Linked DNA regions of Parafrankia discariae. The protein of the gene in region 1 interacts with the protein of each later gene in a pairwise test. Links are inferred from orthologs where the notes say so. Each region holds a gene or a part of one and is shown on either strand. Other genes may lie near its edges.

What was found. Proteins that work in one complex are often made in the same cells at the same time.
Region 2: the proteins of B056_RS0112160 (region 1) and ligA interact in binary tests that used the Escherichia coli proteins (3 or more experiments, as listed by UniProt). The link is inferred for Parafrankia discariae from one-to-one orthologs.

The regions. Positions count from the first base shown.
Region 1 is NZ_KB891208.1:162,911-170,943, forward strand. Bases 3,088-6,703 are described here. They hold B056_RS0112160 (leucine--tRNA ligase), read right to left. Parts: upstream 6,339-6,703; coding sequence 3,288-6,338; downstream 3,088-3,287. Other genes in these bases: arfB (alternative ribosome rescue aminoacyl-tRNA hydrolase ArfB), read right to left, coding at 3,088-3,199; B056_RS0112170 (thioredoxin domain-containing protein), read left to right, coding at 6,614-6,703. In the rest of the region: transcription elongation factor GreA, read right to left, coding at 87-572; mycothiol conjugate amidase Mca, read left to right, coding at 1,338-2,234; B056_RS0112150 (hypothetical protein), read left to right, coding at 2,363-2,698; more of arfB, read right to left, coding at 2,768-3,087; more of B056_RS0112170, read left to right, coding at 6,704-8,033.
Region 2 is NZ_KB891241.1:5,232-12,647, forward strand. Bases 2,773-5,771 are described here. They hold ligA (NAD-dependent DNA ligase LigA), read left to right. Parts: upstream 2,773-3,205; coding sequence 3,206-5,338; downstream 5,339-5,771. Other genes in these bases: B056_RS0124475 (methionine synthase), read left to right, coding at 2,773-3,209. In the rest of the region: B056_RS0124465 (cysteine desulfurase family protein), read left to right, coding at 1-787; tRNA 2-thiouridine(34) synthase MnmA, read left to right, coding at 858-1,916; more of B056_RS0124475, read left to right, coding at 2,091-2,772. UniProt on the Escherichia coli protein: DNA ligase that catalyzes the formation of phosphodiester linkages between 5'-phosphoryl and 3'-hydroxyl groups in double-stranded DNA using NAD as a coenzyme and as the energy source for the reaction.

The sequences.
Region 1 (8,033 bases):
GAACACGGTCGACATCGTCAGGACGCGGAGCGCGACATCGCCCAGGACCCGGGCGTGGCATCGTCCGCAACCGGCGCGTCACGTCGTCAGGACGCGTAGGGCGCGACCGAGACGATCTCCACGGTGGCCGGCCGGCCGTTGGGAAGCGTGTACTTCACCGTGTCTCCGGCCTTGTGTCCGGTGACGGCGCCGCCCAGCGGCGAGGCTGGCGAGAACACCTCGATGCTCGCGCTGTGGTCCTCGCGTGAGCCGATCAGGAACCGTTCGGTCTCCTTCTCCCCGGGGAAGCGGATCTCGACGATCGTGCCGGGCCCGGCCTCACCGACCGCTCCCGACGACGCCTGGCCGACACGCGCGTCGCGGAGCAGGTCCATCAGCTGGCGGATGCGGGCCTCCTGCTTGCCCTGCTCCTCCTTGGCCGCGTGGTAGCCCCCGTTCTCCTTCAGGTCGCCTTCCTCCCGCGCGGCCTCGATCTTCGCGGCGATCTCCGTCCGCCAGGTGCCCGTGAGGTAGTCGAGCTCGGAGCGAAGTCGGTCGTAGGCCTCCTGAGTGAGCCAGGTCTGCTGCGTCACGCGTCACGCTCCTCGAGGGATACCAAAGTTCTTATTTTACTGGAGGGAATCATGGTTGCCGGTTTGTCCGGCCCTGCCTGGTCCGTTCCCGCCTGGTCCGTTCCCGCCTCGTCCAATCCCGTCTCGTCCGATCTCGTCCCGTCCGATCTCGTGAGGTCGGCACATGGCCGACGCCACGTGCGACGCCACGGCGGTCGGCACGAGGTCGAGCCGAGCGGATGGTCCGGCCGTCCTCGACGTCGGTTCGCCCGGCGCGCGCGGCCGTCCGTGCGACGGGCCGGCGCGGCCGTTGACCGGTGGGCCGCTCGAGGCCGGGCCGACGACGATGTCGGCGTGCCGGCCGGCGACCTCGCTGTCTTCGGAGCGTGCGCGGACGGTGTATTCTGCCACGGCTCTCGGTGACTTTTCCAGATCGAAAGTGAACTGGGTCTCGCCGGGTGACCGGCCGGCTTCCGTACCGGCCTGGCCGGGGGCGATCATCCCCTGTCCGGGCGGCCGGCCGAACCGCCGGCCATCGCCGGCCGACGGCCTCTCGAACCGCCGGTCGCGTACCTGGCCCAGGGCCTGCGGTCGTGGCACTTACCGGTGCGGTCCGTGCCGTCGCGGCACTGGCGGTCCGTGGCCGGGCACCCGCCGACCGGCGTGCGGTGCCCGTTGACCTGCGTCAACTGCCCGCGAGCCGGTGTGAGGCGCCCGTTCGGCAGCGGGCCGCGCGCCGGGCTGACGCCGGGCCGGGCCCGTCCGGCCGTCAGCCACAATGGTTGCATGCTCCCGGACGAACAGGAGCGTGGTCTGCGGCTCATGGCCGTCCACGCGCATCCCGACGACGAGTCCAGCAAGGGCGCGGCGACGATGGCCCGCTACGCCCACGAGGGCGTCGAGGTCCTGGTGGTCACGTGTACCGGCGGCGAGGCGGGCAGCATCCTCAACCCGGCGATGGACTCGCCCGAGGTGCTCGCCCGGCTGCCCGAGGTCCGTCGGGAGGAGATGGAACGGGCCCGGCGGATCCTGGGCGTGCGCCAGGAGTGGTTGGGGTTCCTCGACTCGGGACTGCCCGAAGGTGACCCGCTGCCGCCGCTGCCGGAAGGGAGCTTCGCCACGCTGGAGCTGGCCGCCGCGGCCCGGCCGCTGGTCCGGCTGATCCGCGAGTTCCGCCCGCAGGTCGTCACGACCTACGACGAGAACGGCGGGTACCCGCACCCGGACCACATCATGACGCACCGGATCAGCGTGGAGGCGTTCGAGGCGGCGGGTGACCCGGCGCGCTACCCCGAGGTCGGTGTCGACGCCGACCTGGGCCCGTGGCAGCCGCTGAAGCTCTACTACCACCTCACCTTCCACAAGGACCGGATCCTCGCCCTGCACGAGGGAATGCTGGCCGCCGGCCTGGAATCGCCCTACGCCAAGCGGCTCGACGAGTGGATCGACCGCGCCGAGGACACCGGCCGGCTCACCACCCGGGTGCCCTGCGCCGACTGGTTCGAGGTGCGCGACCGCGCCCTGCTGGCGCACGTCACCCAGGTCGACCCGAGCGGGCCCTGGTTCCAGGTGCCGCTGGCACTGCAGCGCCAGACGTGGCCCACCGAGGACTACCAGCTCGCCCGGTCGCTGCTCGAGGTCGGGGTCCTTCCCGAGGACGATCTGTTCAACGGGATCCGCTGACTGTCGGTGGCGCGGCGTAGGGTCGCGGAACGGGGCAGACGCCCCGGCCGACGACGTCGGCCGACGAACATCAGACATCGGCCGACGAACCTCGAACAGCGGGCAGAGTGGACAGGAGGTGCCGGTCAGTGGGTGACACGTCTGGCGGAACGCGGCTCGCCGCGGAGATCGGCACGGGCACCGGCGGCGCTCTCGTGGTCCTCGCGCTGATCCTCGCCTCGGTCGCGTTGTTCACGTTCCTCTCCGGCAGCCTGCGCCGGATGCGGGCGAACGTCGCCAGCGGCGAGTTCGGCCCGCAGACGCAGGAGCGGGGCCGGTCCGAGGCCGCAGCCGTGGCGCCGGCCGCTGAACCGGTGGCAGGCAGCGCGGCGGTGAGCAGCGCGGGGGCAGGTGGTGCCACCACCGGTGAAACGGTGACCGGTGGCACGGCGGCGGGCCCGGAGAAGGACCAGGACCTGGCCTGACCGGTGGCCCCGCCGCCCGGGTCGCAGGGTTGTGAGTGCTGTTTCCGGTACCCGGTTCGGCCCGGGTGCCTAGTCGTCCGGGCCGATGCGGCGGGTGCGTTTGGTGGTGGAGCGGCGTTTCTTGCCGGCCAGGCGGCGCTCGACCGAGCCACGGGTGGGGCGGGTCGCCTTGCGGGGACGGGGCGGTGGCGCGGTGGCCTCCCGCAGCGTGCCGGCCAGCCGGGCGAGCGCGGCCTCCCGGTTGCGGAGCTGGGAGCGGTGCTCGGAGGCGGCGAGGGTGAGTACACCGTCCACCAGCCGTCCGTCGAGGCGGGACAGCGCCCGCGCCCGCAGCTGCTCCGGGACGGAGCCCGACCGGGCGAGGTCGAACGACAGCTCGACCCTGGAGTCGGAGGTGTTCACCGACTGGCCGCCGGGCCCGGCGGATCGCGAGTAGCGCCACGCCAGCTCGCCGGCCGGGATTCCGAAGCCCGGCCGGATCACCAGGACGCTCGGCAGCACCTGTCCATCGTGCCAGCCGGCGGTGGTTTCGTCCCGGGAGTTTCGGCCCCACCGCCACGGATCGGCTGGCGGTGGGGCCGGGGTCGGCTCAGCCCAGGGCGATGTTCACGATCCGGCCGGGGACCACGATGAGGCGCTTGATGGTGCGCCCGGAGGTGTGTCGGGCGTAGTCCGCGTGTGCCTCCAGGACCGCGCGCACGGCCGCCTCGTCCGCGTCGGCCGGGACGTCGATGGTGAAGCGCACCTTGCCGTTGACCTGCACCGGCAGCCGTACCGTCGCGGCGGCGGCCAGTGACTCGTCCCCCTCCGGGAAGGGCACGGCGCAGACCGAGCCGGTGTGCCCCAGCCGGGTCCACAGCTCCTCGGCGATGTGCGGCGCCAGCGGCGCGGCCATCAGCACCAACGCCTCGGCCAGCTCCCGCGGCGGGCCGTCGAGCCCGCCGCCGAAGCGCTTGCTGGCCAGGTTCGTCAGCTCGATGAGCCGGGCGACGGCGGTGTTGAAGCGCAGCTCGGCGTAGTCGGTGCGGACGGCCAGGATCGTCCGGTGCAGGGCCTGCGCGGTCTCGTCGTCGAGCGCGACGTCGCGGACCCGGGGCTGCCCGGTGGCCTCGTCGATGATGTTGCGCCACAGCCGCTGCAGGAACCGGTAGGAGCCGACGATGTCGTCGGTGCGCCACGGGCGGTGGGCGTCGAGCGGGCCCATCGCCATCTCGTACACCCGCAGCGTGTCGGCCCCGTAGCTGTCGTACATCTCGTCGGGGCTGACGCTGTTCTTGAGGCTCTTGCCCATCTTCCCGGAGCGCCGGTTGACCGGGGCGCCCTCGTGGGTGAACGAGCCGTCCGGGGCCTGGACGACCTCGGCCGCCGCGACGTACATCCCGCGCTCGTCGGTGAAGGCGTCGGCCTGGATGTAGCCCTGGTTGTAGAGCCGATTGAACGGCTCCCTGGTCGAGACCAGGCCCAGGTCGTACAGGACCTTGTGCCAGAACCGGGCGTAGAGCAGGTGCAGCACGGCGTGCTCGACGCCGCCCACGTACAGGTCGACGCCGCCGTCACCGGCCGGGCCGCGCTCGGAGTGCATCCAGTAGCGCTCGACGGCCGGGTCGACGAAGCGCTCGGAGTTCGTCGGGTCCAGGTAGCGCAGGTAGTACCAGCAGGAGCCGGCCCACTGCGGCATCGTGTTCAGCTCGCGGCGGTAGTCGCGCGGGCCGTCGCCGAGGTCGAGGGTGACCGTGGTCCACTCGGTGGCCCGGGCCAGCGGGGGGACGGGCTCGCTCTCGTCGTCGTCGGCCATCGCCTTCGGCCGGAAGTCGGTCATCTCCGGGAGCTCGACCGGCAGCTGGTCCTCGGGGACGGCGCGGGGCATGCCGTCGTCGTCGAAGACGATCGGGAACGGCTCGCCCCAGTAACGCTGGCGGGAGAACAGCCAGTCCCGCAGCCGGTAGGAGCGGGTCGCCCGGCCGCGGCCGGCGTCCTCCAGCCAGCCGATCGTCGTCTTGATCGCCTCGGCCTTGGACAGGCCGACCAGCGAGGGCCGGTCCGCGGCGCCGGGCAGATACCCGCCCTCGCCGCTGAACGCCTCCGGCCAGGACGACGCCGGGGCACCGGCGGCCAGGCCGCGCTCGGCCAGCCAGGCCGCGTCGGGCTCCAGGACCGCGGGAACGGGCAGGCCGAACTCCCGGGCGAAGGAGAAGTCGCGCTCGTCGTGCGCGGGCACCGCCATGATCGCGCCGGTGCCGTAGCCGAGCAGGACGTAGTCCGCCAGGAAGACCGGGATCACGCCGCCGCCGACCGGGTTGCGGACGTACGTCCCGGTGAACACGCCGGTGCGGTCGATCTCCGCGCCGCCGCGCTGGCGGTCACTGCGCCGGCCGGCGAACTCCCGGTAGGCGTCGACGGCCGCCTGGGGCGTCCACTGCTCGTCGGTGACCCCGGCGGGGCGTTCCTGCCCGAAGCGCCAGCCGGCCGGGGTGTCGACCGGCCACGCGGTGGCGGTCAGGGCGTCGACCAGCGGGTGCTCCGGCGCCAGGACCAGGAAGGTCGCCCCCGACAGGGTGTCGGGCCGGGTGGTGTACACCTCGACGTCGACCGGCGCCGGGCCGCCCGGGGCGTTCGGGCCGCCGGTGCCGGCAGGGTCGCCCGGGCCGGTGACCGAGGAGAAACGGACGGTCGCGCCGTCGCTCGGGCCGATCCAGTTCCGCTGCATGTGCTTGATCGAGTCCGGCCAGTCGACCAGGTCCAGGTCGGACATCAGCCGGTCGGCGTAGGCGGTGATCCGCATCATCCACTGGCGCAGCGGACGGCGGTAGACCGGATAGTTCCCGATGTCGCTGCGGCCCTCGGGTGTGACCTCCTCGTTGGCCAGCACCGTGCCCAGCCCCGGGCACCAGTTGACCAGCTCCTCGGAGATGTAGGTCAGCCGGTGCGCGTCGACGACCCGGCGGCGCTCCGCCGCGGTCAGCTCCGACCAGGCGGCCTGCCGCGGGTTCGCCTCGGCCGTGCCGGGCCCGGTCGCGGCGCGGTGGCCGGCCGTGAACTCCTCGACCAGCTCGCTGATCGGACGGGCCTGCCCGGCGGCCTCGTCGTACCAGCTGTCGAAGATCTTCAGGAAGATCCACTGGGTCCACCGGTAGTACGCGGTGTCGGTGGTGGCGATCTCGCGGCGGGTGTCGTGGCCCAGCCCCAGCCGGGCGAGCTGGCGGCGCATGTTCGCGATGTTCGCCTCGGTCGTCACCCGCGGGTGCTGACCGGTGTTGATGGCGTACTGCTCGGCCGGCAGCCCGAAGGCGTCGTAGCCGAAGGTGTGCAGGACGTGGCGCCCGGTCATCCGCAGGAAGCGGGCGAAGACGTCCGAGCCGATGTAGCCCAGCGGGTGGCCCACGTGCAGGCCGGTCCCGCTCGGGTACGGGAACATGTCGAGGACGTAGAACGGGTCGCGGCCGCGCACCGCCTCGAAGCCCTCGGACAGCGGGCCCGTCGGGTTCGGCGACTCGAAGGTGCCCTCCCGCAGCCACCGCTGCTGCCAGTGCCGCTCGATCTCGGCGGCCAGCCGGGAGTCGTACCGGTGGGGCAGGTCGCCGTCACCGGCCGCGGTTCCCGCGGGCACCGCGGCGGGGCCGCGCTCGGTCGTCTCGCTCATGGCAGGTCGCATCCCAGGGCTTCGATCACTGTTGACCCGCCCGCGCTCGCGCGCCCTGCCGACGACGGCCGTCCGCCGGCCCGGCGAGGTCGTGGCGGTCGTGGCGGTCGTGGACCGGAGCGAGTGAACAGCGGGGATCACCTTCGGCCTCCAGCGTATCGGTTCGGCCACGGCCCCCTCCTCCCGCGCACGGCTGTCGCGGGACTGTGGGCCGGAGGGGCCCTGATGCCCCGGCGCGGCCGGTGTCCCGGCCGTGGCGATGGCATGGTGGTGCGGTGCCCAACAAGCTCGCGGAGCAGACGTCCCCCTACCTGTTGCAGCACGCCGACAACCCGGTCGACTGGTGGCCCTGGGGGCCCGAGGCGTTCGCCGAGGCCACCGCCCGCGGAGTGCCGGTGTTGCTCTCCGTGGGCTACGCGGCCTGCCACTGGTGCCATGTCATGGCGCACGAGTCCTTCGAGGACGCCGAGATCGCCGCGTACATGAACCAGCACTTCGTCAACATCAAGGTCGACCGGGAGGAGCGCCCCGACGTCGACTCGGTGTACATGGACGTCACGGTCGCGCTCACCGGGCACGGCGGCTGGCCGATGACGGTGTTCCTCACCCCGGCCGCCGAGCCGTTCTTCGCCGGCACCTACTTCCCACCCCGGCCGATGCGGGGCAGCGCCTCGTTCCCGCAGGTCATGACGGCCATCGTGGACGCGTGGACGGCCCGCCGGGCGGAGGTCGAGCAGTCCGGGGCGGACATCGCCCGCCAGCTGGCGGAGGCGGTGGCGCCCGGTGGGATGGCGGCCGGTGGTGGGGCCACAACACAGATCACGGCCGATCTCCTCGACCGGGCGGTCGCCGGGCTGGCCGACCGGTTCGACTCCGTGCACGGCGGGTTCGGCGGGGCACCGAAGTTCCCGCCGTCCATGGTCGCCGAGATGCTGCTGCGCGGCTGGGCCCGCACCGGGAACGACCGGGCCCTGGGCATGGTGCGCGAGACCTGCGAGCGGATGGCGCGCGGCGGCATGTACGACCAGCTCGGTGGCGGCTTCGCCCGTTACAGCGTGGACGAGTCGTGGACCGTCCCGCACTTCGAGAAGATGTTGTACGACAACGCCCAGCTGCTGCGGGTCTACCTGCACCTGTGGCGGGCCACCGGCCTGCCGCTGGCCGAGCGGGTGGTGCGCGAGACCGCGGCCTTCCTGCTCGCCGACCTGCGCACCCCCGAGGGCGGCTTCGCCTCGGCGCTCGACGCCGACGCCGTGCCGGCGGGCAGCCCCGACGGCCATCCCGAGGAGGGCGCGAGCTACTCCTGGACGCCCGCCCAGCTGATGGACGTGCTCGGCCCCGACGACGGTGCCTGGGCCGCCCAGGTCCTGGGGGTCACCGCGGAGGGGACCTTCGAGCACGGGACGTCCGTGCTGATGCTGCCGGTCGACCCGGCGGACCCCGCCAGGTTCGCCCGGGTCCGGGCCGCGCTGGCCGCGGCGCGGGCCACCCGCCCGCAGCCCGCCCGGGACGACAAGATCGTCGCTGCCTGGAACGGCCTGGTCATCGGGGCGCTCGCCGAGGCGGGCGCGCTGCTGGGCGAGCCGTCCTGGGTGGTGGCCGCCGAGCGCGCCGCCGAGCTGCTGCGGGACGTCCACCTGCACGAGGGCCGGCTGGGGCGGACCAGCCGGGACGGCCGCCGCGGCCCGAACGCCG
Region 2 (7,416 bases), on another replicon or contig:
GCGCGCCGCGGTGGAGTCCGATCCGGCCTCGGTCGCGCTCGTCTCGGTGATGTGGGCGAACAGCGAGGTGGGCACCATCCAGCCGGTCGCCGAGCTGGCCCGGGTCGCCCACGCCCGCGACATCCCGTTCCACACCGACGCCGTCCAGGCGTTCGGGCAGATCGAGATGTCGTTCGCCGCCAGCGAGGCGGACGCGCTGACGATCAGTGCGCACAAGATCGGCGGCCCGGTGGGGGTGGGCGGCCTGCTCCTGCGACGCGGGGTCGAGGTGGAGCCGCTGGCGCACGGCGGCGGGCAGGAGCGCGACGTCCGTTCCGGGACGCTCAACACTCCCGGAGTGGCCGCGTTCGCCGCGGCGGCGGCCGCCGTCACCGCCGAGCTGCCCGCCGAGCGGGTCCGGCTGGCCTCGCTGCGCGACGACCTCGTGCGCCGGGTGCTGTCCGAGGTCCCCGGGGCGACGCTCAACGGCGCCGCCCCCGGTCCCGGCCGACTGCCCGGCAACGCGCACCTGACCTTCCCCGGCTGCGAGGGCGACTCGCTGCTGATGCTGCTCGACGCGCACGGGGTGGAATGCTCGACGGGTTCGGCCTGCTCGGCGGGAGTGGCCCGGCCCTCGCACGTGTTGTTGGCGATGGGCGCCGGTGAGGCGCACGCTCGCGGGTCGCTGCGGTTCTCGCTCGGGCACGGCTCGGCGGCGGCGGACGTCGACGCGCTGGTCGCCGTGATCGGTCCGGTGGTGGAGCGCGCCAGCCGCGCCGGTGAGCTCGCGGGTCTGAGCGCGGGGTGAGTCGAGGAGCCGGCGGCGGGAGTGCCCGCCGGGTGCGGCGGTGTGGACGAGGGGTGGGATCGTGAGCCGGATGAGGGTGCTCGCGGCCATGTCGGGTGGCGTCGACTCGGCGGTGGCCGCCGCCAGGGCCGTCGACGCCGGTCATGACGTGACCGGTGTCCACCTGGCGCTGTCGCGCTCACCCGCCTCGGACCGGGTCGGCGCCCGCGGGTGCTGCACGCTCGAGGACGCCCGCGACGCCCGCCGAGCCGCCGACGTGCTCGGCATCCCCTTCTACGTCTGGGATCTCGCGGAGCGCTTCGAGACCGAGGTCATCGACGAGTTCGTCGCCGACTACTCGGCCGGGCGCACGCCCAACCCGTGCGTGCGCTGCAACGAGCGGATCAAGTTCGCCGCGGTGCTGGAGAAGGCGCTCGCGCTCGGCTTCGACGCGGTCGTCACCGGGCACCACGCCCGGCTGGACGCGGACGGCACGCTGCGCCGCTCGGTGGACCCGGCGAAGGACCAGTCGTACGTGCTCGGCACCCTGCGGCCCGCGCAGCTCGCCGCGGCCCGGTTCCCGCTCGGCGACTCCACGAAGGCGCAGGTCCGCGCGGAGGCGGCGCGTCGTGGCCTCGCCGTCGCCGACAAGCCGGACAGTCACGACATCTGCTTCGTGGCCTCCGGGGACACCGGGGCCTGGCTGCGCGAGCGGCTGGGGCCACGTCCGGGCCCGGTCGTCGACGCGGAGACCGGCGAGACGCTCGGCGAGCACGACGGGGCGTACGCGTTCACGGTCGGGCAGCGCCGGGGGCTCGGCCTGGGACGTCCCGCGCCGGACGGCCGTCCGCGCTACGTGCTGGGGATCTCCCCGGCGACGTCCACGGTGACCGTCGGCCCGTCCAGCGCGCTGGACATGCGCAGTCTGGTCGCGGAGCGGATCGTCTGGCCGCACGACGGGCCGGTCTCGTGCACCGCGCAGGTCCGGGCGCACGGCGGGGTCGTCCCCGCGGTGGTGACGGCCCGGGGCGACGAGCTCGACGCGCGGCTGGCGGAGCCGGTGCGCGGTACCGCGGCGGGCCAGGCCGTGGTCTTCTACGACGGCGACCGGGTGCTCGGCGGCGGGCGCATCCGCTCCCTGGCGGCCTGACCCGCCGGACCCTGCGGCGTGCCCGGCCCGCGCGGCCGGTCTGGCCTGGTCTGGCCTGCGCGGTTGTGGCGTGTGTCCGGTAGTCGTGCCGGGTGCGGTTCCCGCGCGTTGCCGGATGTTGTCCGCCGGCTGCGGCCTGGGGCCGCGGCCGGAATCTAAGGAGTCGATGTGGTGATGACGTGGTCTGCCACCGAACGGGGCGCGGGCCCGGAGCCGGTCCGGGACGAGCCGGGGAAGGGCGTCGCACCGCTGGGCGGCGACGGGACGGCCGCGCGGGCGGGCATCCCCTGGCCGCCCGGGACGGCGTCCGGGGTCGGGTCGCTGCCGGATCTCGACCCGGTCGAGGCCGCGCGGTACGTCCTGGGGGAGGTGCCGGACCTGCCGTTCCTGCCGGAGCTGCCGGGCCGCGGGGTCGGCGCCGACATCATCGGCCGTTCGTGCGCGCTGCTGGTGGACCTGCCGGTCGACCTCCAGCCGTCCGGGTGGCGGCTGGTGGCCCGGCCCGGCCTGGACCTGCGCCGGGCCCGTGACCTGCTCGTCCGGGATCTGGACGCGTTCACCGAGGCGGCCGCCGGCTACACCGGGCCACTCAAGGTGTCGGCCGCCGGCCCCTGGACGCTGGCGGGCGGGGTCGAGCTGCCGCGTGGGCACAAGGCGCTCGCCGACCAGGGCGCGGCCCGGGACCTGGCCGAGGCGCTCACCGAGGGGCTGCTCGCCCATCTGGCGGACCTGGGGCGGCGGATCCCGGGCGCCCGGCTGCTCGTCCAGCTCGACGAGCCGTCGCTGCCGGCGATGCTCGCCGGTCACATCCGCACTCCGAGCGGTTTCTCCGTCCTGCCGGCCGTCGAGGAGGGGCCGGCGACCGAGCGGCTGGCCGGGGTGCTGTCCGCGGTGACCGGGGCGGCGGCGGTCGCCGCGGCCGGGGTGCACTGCTGCGCGCCCGACGTGCCGCTCGACCTGCTGCGGCGGGCCGGCGCCCGGTTCGTCGGCCTCGACGCGACCCTGCTCACCCGGGCGCAGGACGACGAGATCGGTGAGGCGGTCGAGGCGGGGGTCGGCCTGATGTTCGGCCTGGTGCCCACGGACGGGGCCCGGAACCTGTCGGACCCCCGTCGTACGGTCGCGGTGGCGGTCGACCTGTGGCGTCGGCTGGGGTTCGCTCCGGAACTGCTCGGGGAGGTGGTGGCCGTGACACCCACGTGTGGCCTGGCCAGTGCGAGTGTGGGCGACGCGCGTGCCGCGCTGCGGCACTGCCGTGAGGGGGCGCGGGTCCTGGTGGAATCTCCACAGTGAGCGCGGACGAGGTCGGCCTGGCCGCGGATGAGGTCGGCCTGGCCGGCGACGAGAGCGGTCCGGCCGGCGGTGACGGTGGCCCGGGTGTCGACGAGCGGGGCCGGGCCGCGGAGCTGGCCCGCGAGCTGGAGGAGCACGCGTACCGCTACTACGTGCTCGACAAGCCGACCGTCGCCGACGCGGAGTACGACGCGCTCATGCGCGAGCTGGAGGCGATCGAGCAGCGGTACCCCGAGCTGCGCACCCCGGACTCGCCGACCCAGAAGGTCGCCGGCACCTACTCGACGCTGTTCACCCCGGTCGAGCACCTGGAACGGCTGCTGTCACTCGACAACGTCTTCAGCGACGAGGAGTTCCACGCCTGGTCGGCGCGCGCCACCCGGGAACAGCCCGTCACCGCGTGGCTGTGCGAGCTGAAGATCGACGGGCTGGCGGTCGACCTCGTCTACGAGGGTGGCCGCCTCGTCCGCGCGGCGACCCGCGGCGACGGCCGCACGGGGGAGGACATCACGCCCAACGTGCGGACGCTGGCGAGCGTGCCGTCCCAGCTGCGCGGCCCGGCCGTGCCGGAGCTGCTCGAGGTGCGCGGGGAGGTGTTCTTCCCGACCGAGCGGTTCACCGAGCTCAACGCCACGCTGGTCGAGGCGGGCAAGGCGCCGTTCGCCAACCCGCGTAACGCCGCCGCCGGGTCGCTGCGCCAGAAGGATCCCCGGGTCACCGCCGGCCGCCCGCTCGACCTGATCGTGCACGGCCTCGGCGCCCACCGGGGCTTCGAGGTGTCGTCCCAGTCGGGCGCGTACGCGCGACTCGCCGAGCTGGGCCTTCCGGTCTCCGGCCGTTACGAGGTGCTCACCTCGGTGGAGGATGTGCTGGCCTTCGTCCGGCGCTGGGGCGAGCACCGTCACGACGTCGAGCACGAGATCGACGGCGTCGTCGTGAAGGTCGACGACTTCGGCCAGCAGCGCCGCCTCGGCGCGACCTCGAAGGCGCCCCGCTGGGCGGTCGCGTTCAAGTACCCGCCGGAGGAGGTCACCACCCGGCTGCGCGACATCCAGGTGAACGTGGGCCGCACCGGCCGGGTCACCCCGTTCGGGGTGCTCGAGCCGGTGAAGGTCGCCGGGTCGACGGTGGCGATGGCCACCCTGCACAACATCGACGAGGTGGGCCGCAAGGGCGTCCTGATCGGCGACACCGTGGTGCTGCGCAAGGCCGGCGACGTCATCCCCGAGATCGTCGGCCCGGTCGTCGACCTGCGGGACGGCTCCGAGCGGGCGTTCGTGATGCCCACGCACTGCCCGGAGTGCGCGACCGAGCTGGTCCGCCCCGAGGGCGAGGTCGACATCCGCTGCCCGAACACCGTCTCGTGCCCGGCGCAGCTGCGGGAGTCGGTGTTCCACCTGGCGTCGCGTAACGCGCTCGACATCGACGGGCTCGGCTACGAGACGGCGACGGTCCTGCTCGCCGAGGGCCGGATCCACGACATCGGTGACGTCTTCCACCTGGCCCCGGAGTCCTTCGAGGGCCTGCGCGGCTTCGCCGACAAGAAGATCGAGCAGATCCTGCGCGGCCTGGCGGCGGCTCGCGACCGCCCGCTGTGGCGGCTGCTGGTGGGGCTGTCGATCCGCCATGTCGGGCCGACGGCCGCCCGTGGGCTGGCCCGGGAGCTGCGTTCCCTCGACGCGATCGCGGCGGCGCCCGCCGAGCGGCTCGCCGCCGTCGACGGTGTCGGGCCGAAGATCGCCGACGCGGTGGTCGACTGGTTCGCCGATCCGCGGCACCGCGACATCGTCGCCCGGATCGCCTCGGGCGGGGTCCGGCTGGCCGACGAGGGCGCCGGCGAGGGCCCCGGGCCGCTGGACGGCGTCGTACTGGTCATCACCGGCACCCTGGGCGACTGGAGCCGGGACACCGCGACCGAGGCGGTGCAGTCCCGCGGCGGCAAGGTGACTGGCTCGGTGAGCAAGAAGACGACGTTCGTCGTCGCCGGCGCCGACCCGGGGGCGTCGAAGTACGACAAGGCCCGCACGCTGAAAATCCCGCTGCTGGACGAAGCCGGATTCGCCGTCCTTCTCCGTGACGGAGTGGAGGCGGCGAGGGTGCTCGCCGTGCTCGAGGATGCCGACGGGTAGCCTTCGCATCCTGGCAGCGAAAGGTTCATCACGGTGAGCACTCATATGTTCCGTCATGTTCTCGTCGATGTGGCCGGGCCCAGGCGCGCCCGTTCCCGAGGCGTCGGGGGATCGACGCGGGGCTGTCCCGGTCGCCGCTGATGCGCGCCGCCCCGCGAGCCGGCGGCGGGCCGCCGGAACCAGCGGCCGGCTGGGGGGTCGCGCTCGGCGCGGCGGGATGCCTGGCGGCCGCGGCGGTCGCCGTCGCCGGGGCCTGGCGCGGCGCCTTCGACCACCTGGGCGCGGCCTTCGCGCTGATCGCCGGGCTCGCGCTGCTCGTCGGGTCGCAGCCGGCGCCCGCCGGCGCGGCGGCCTTGCCGGGCCCCTCCGGGCCGGCCGGTCCACCGCCCGGCGCCCCGGGCGTCCCAGGTGGCTCGGGTGGCTCGGGGCGCCAGGGCGGGCCGAGTTGGACGGGCGGGCCGGGCGGGCCGGGCACCGGTGGCGCCGATCTCACGTTGGCCTTCCTGTTCGCGTTGCTGCTCGGCTGGGGAGCGCCGCCCGCGCTGGCGGTGCACCTGGTGGTCGGCGTCCTGCTGGAGCTGGTGCGGGGCGCGCACCCGAGGCGGGTGATGGCGGTGGTCGGCCGCCGCTCGCTGGCGCTGTGCGTGGCGGGCGCCGTGGCGGCCGGGTACGGCCTCGGGGCCGATCTCGGGGCCGGGGAGCTGCCCGCGGTCGCGTTCGCCGGTCTCGCGCTGTTCGCCGTCGACGACCTGCTCGGCCCGTGTACCCGCCCGGCCGGGCCGGCGGTGCCCCGCGGCGGCGCGGGGCGGGGCGGTACGCCCGGCGGTGCCGCGTCCGGAGGTGCCGGGGGTCGGGATCCCCTCGCCGAACTGCGGCGTCGGGTGGCGGGCGGGGTGGCGACGCTGTCCCTCGCGCCGCTGGTGGTGGTCGCCGCGGCGCGTAGCGCCTGGCTGGTGCCGCTGCTGCTGCCGGCGCTGCTGCTGGTGGCCAGGGTCGGTGAGCTCTCCCGGCAGAAGGAACACGAGGCCCGCCACGACGGGCTCACCGGGCTGCCGAACCGGGCGGAGTTCGCCGAACGCGCGGCGGCCAGCTTCGGCGCGGCGGAGCGGACCGGCAGCCGGGTCGGCCTGCTGCTGCTCGACCTGGACCGGTTCAAGAAGGTCAACGACCGGCTGGGGCACGAGGTCGGCGACCGGCTGCTGATGGTCGCCGCCGCCCGGCTCACCGCCGCGCTGCGTCCCGGTGACGTCGTCGCGCGGCTGGGCGGCGACGAGTTCGCCGTCCTGCTGCCCGCGCTGCCGTCCGGCGAGGCGGCCGGGGCGGTGGTCGGCGAGGTGGCCGGGCGCGTCCGTGGCGTGCTGCGGGCCCCGTACGAGATCGACGGGCAGTTCTGCGACGTCGACGCGAGCGTCGGGGTCGCGCTCTACCCGGACCACGGCGGCGACCTTCCCACCCTGTCGCGGTGCGCGGACCTCGCCATGTACGCGGCGAAGGAGCATCGGCTCGGGGTCCAGGCCTACGGCCCGCGCGACGCCCGCCGCGCCCGGCTGCGGGCCCGTACCACCGCCGAGCTCGGCTACGCCCTCGAACACGGGCAGCTCGAGGTGCACTACCAGCCGCAGGCGGAGATCGCCGACGGGCGGGTACGCCGGGTCGAGGCGTTGCTGCGCTGGCGGCACCCGAGCCGGGGGCTGCTGCTGCCGGGAGTCTTCGTCCCGCTCGCCGAGTCCGCCGGCCTGATCCGCCCGATCACATCGTGGGTGATGGGCCGCGCGCTCGCGCAGGTCACCCGGTGGAACGCGGCGGGGATCCCGGTGTCGGTCGCGTTGAATGCGTCCGCGCGGGACCTGCGCGACCCCGGCTTCGTCGGTTCGGTCGCGGCCGCGCTGGCCGAGACCGGTCTGCCGGCCGCGGCGCTGACCTTCGAGGTCACCGAGGGCGCCGTCACCGCGGACGGCGACGAGCCGGCCGGGGCCCTGCATGAGCTCGCGGACCTCGGCGTGCGGGTCAGCCTGGACGACTTCGGCACCGGCCGGGTCTCCCTCGACGCGCTACGGCGCCTGCCGTTCGCGGAGATC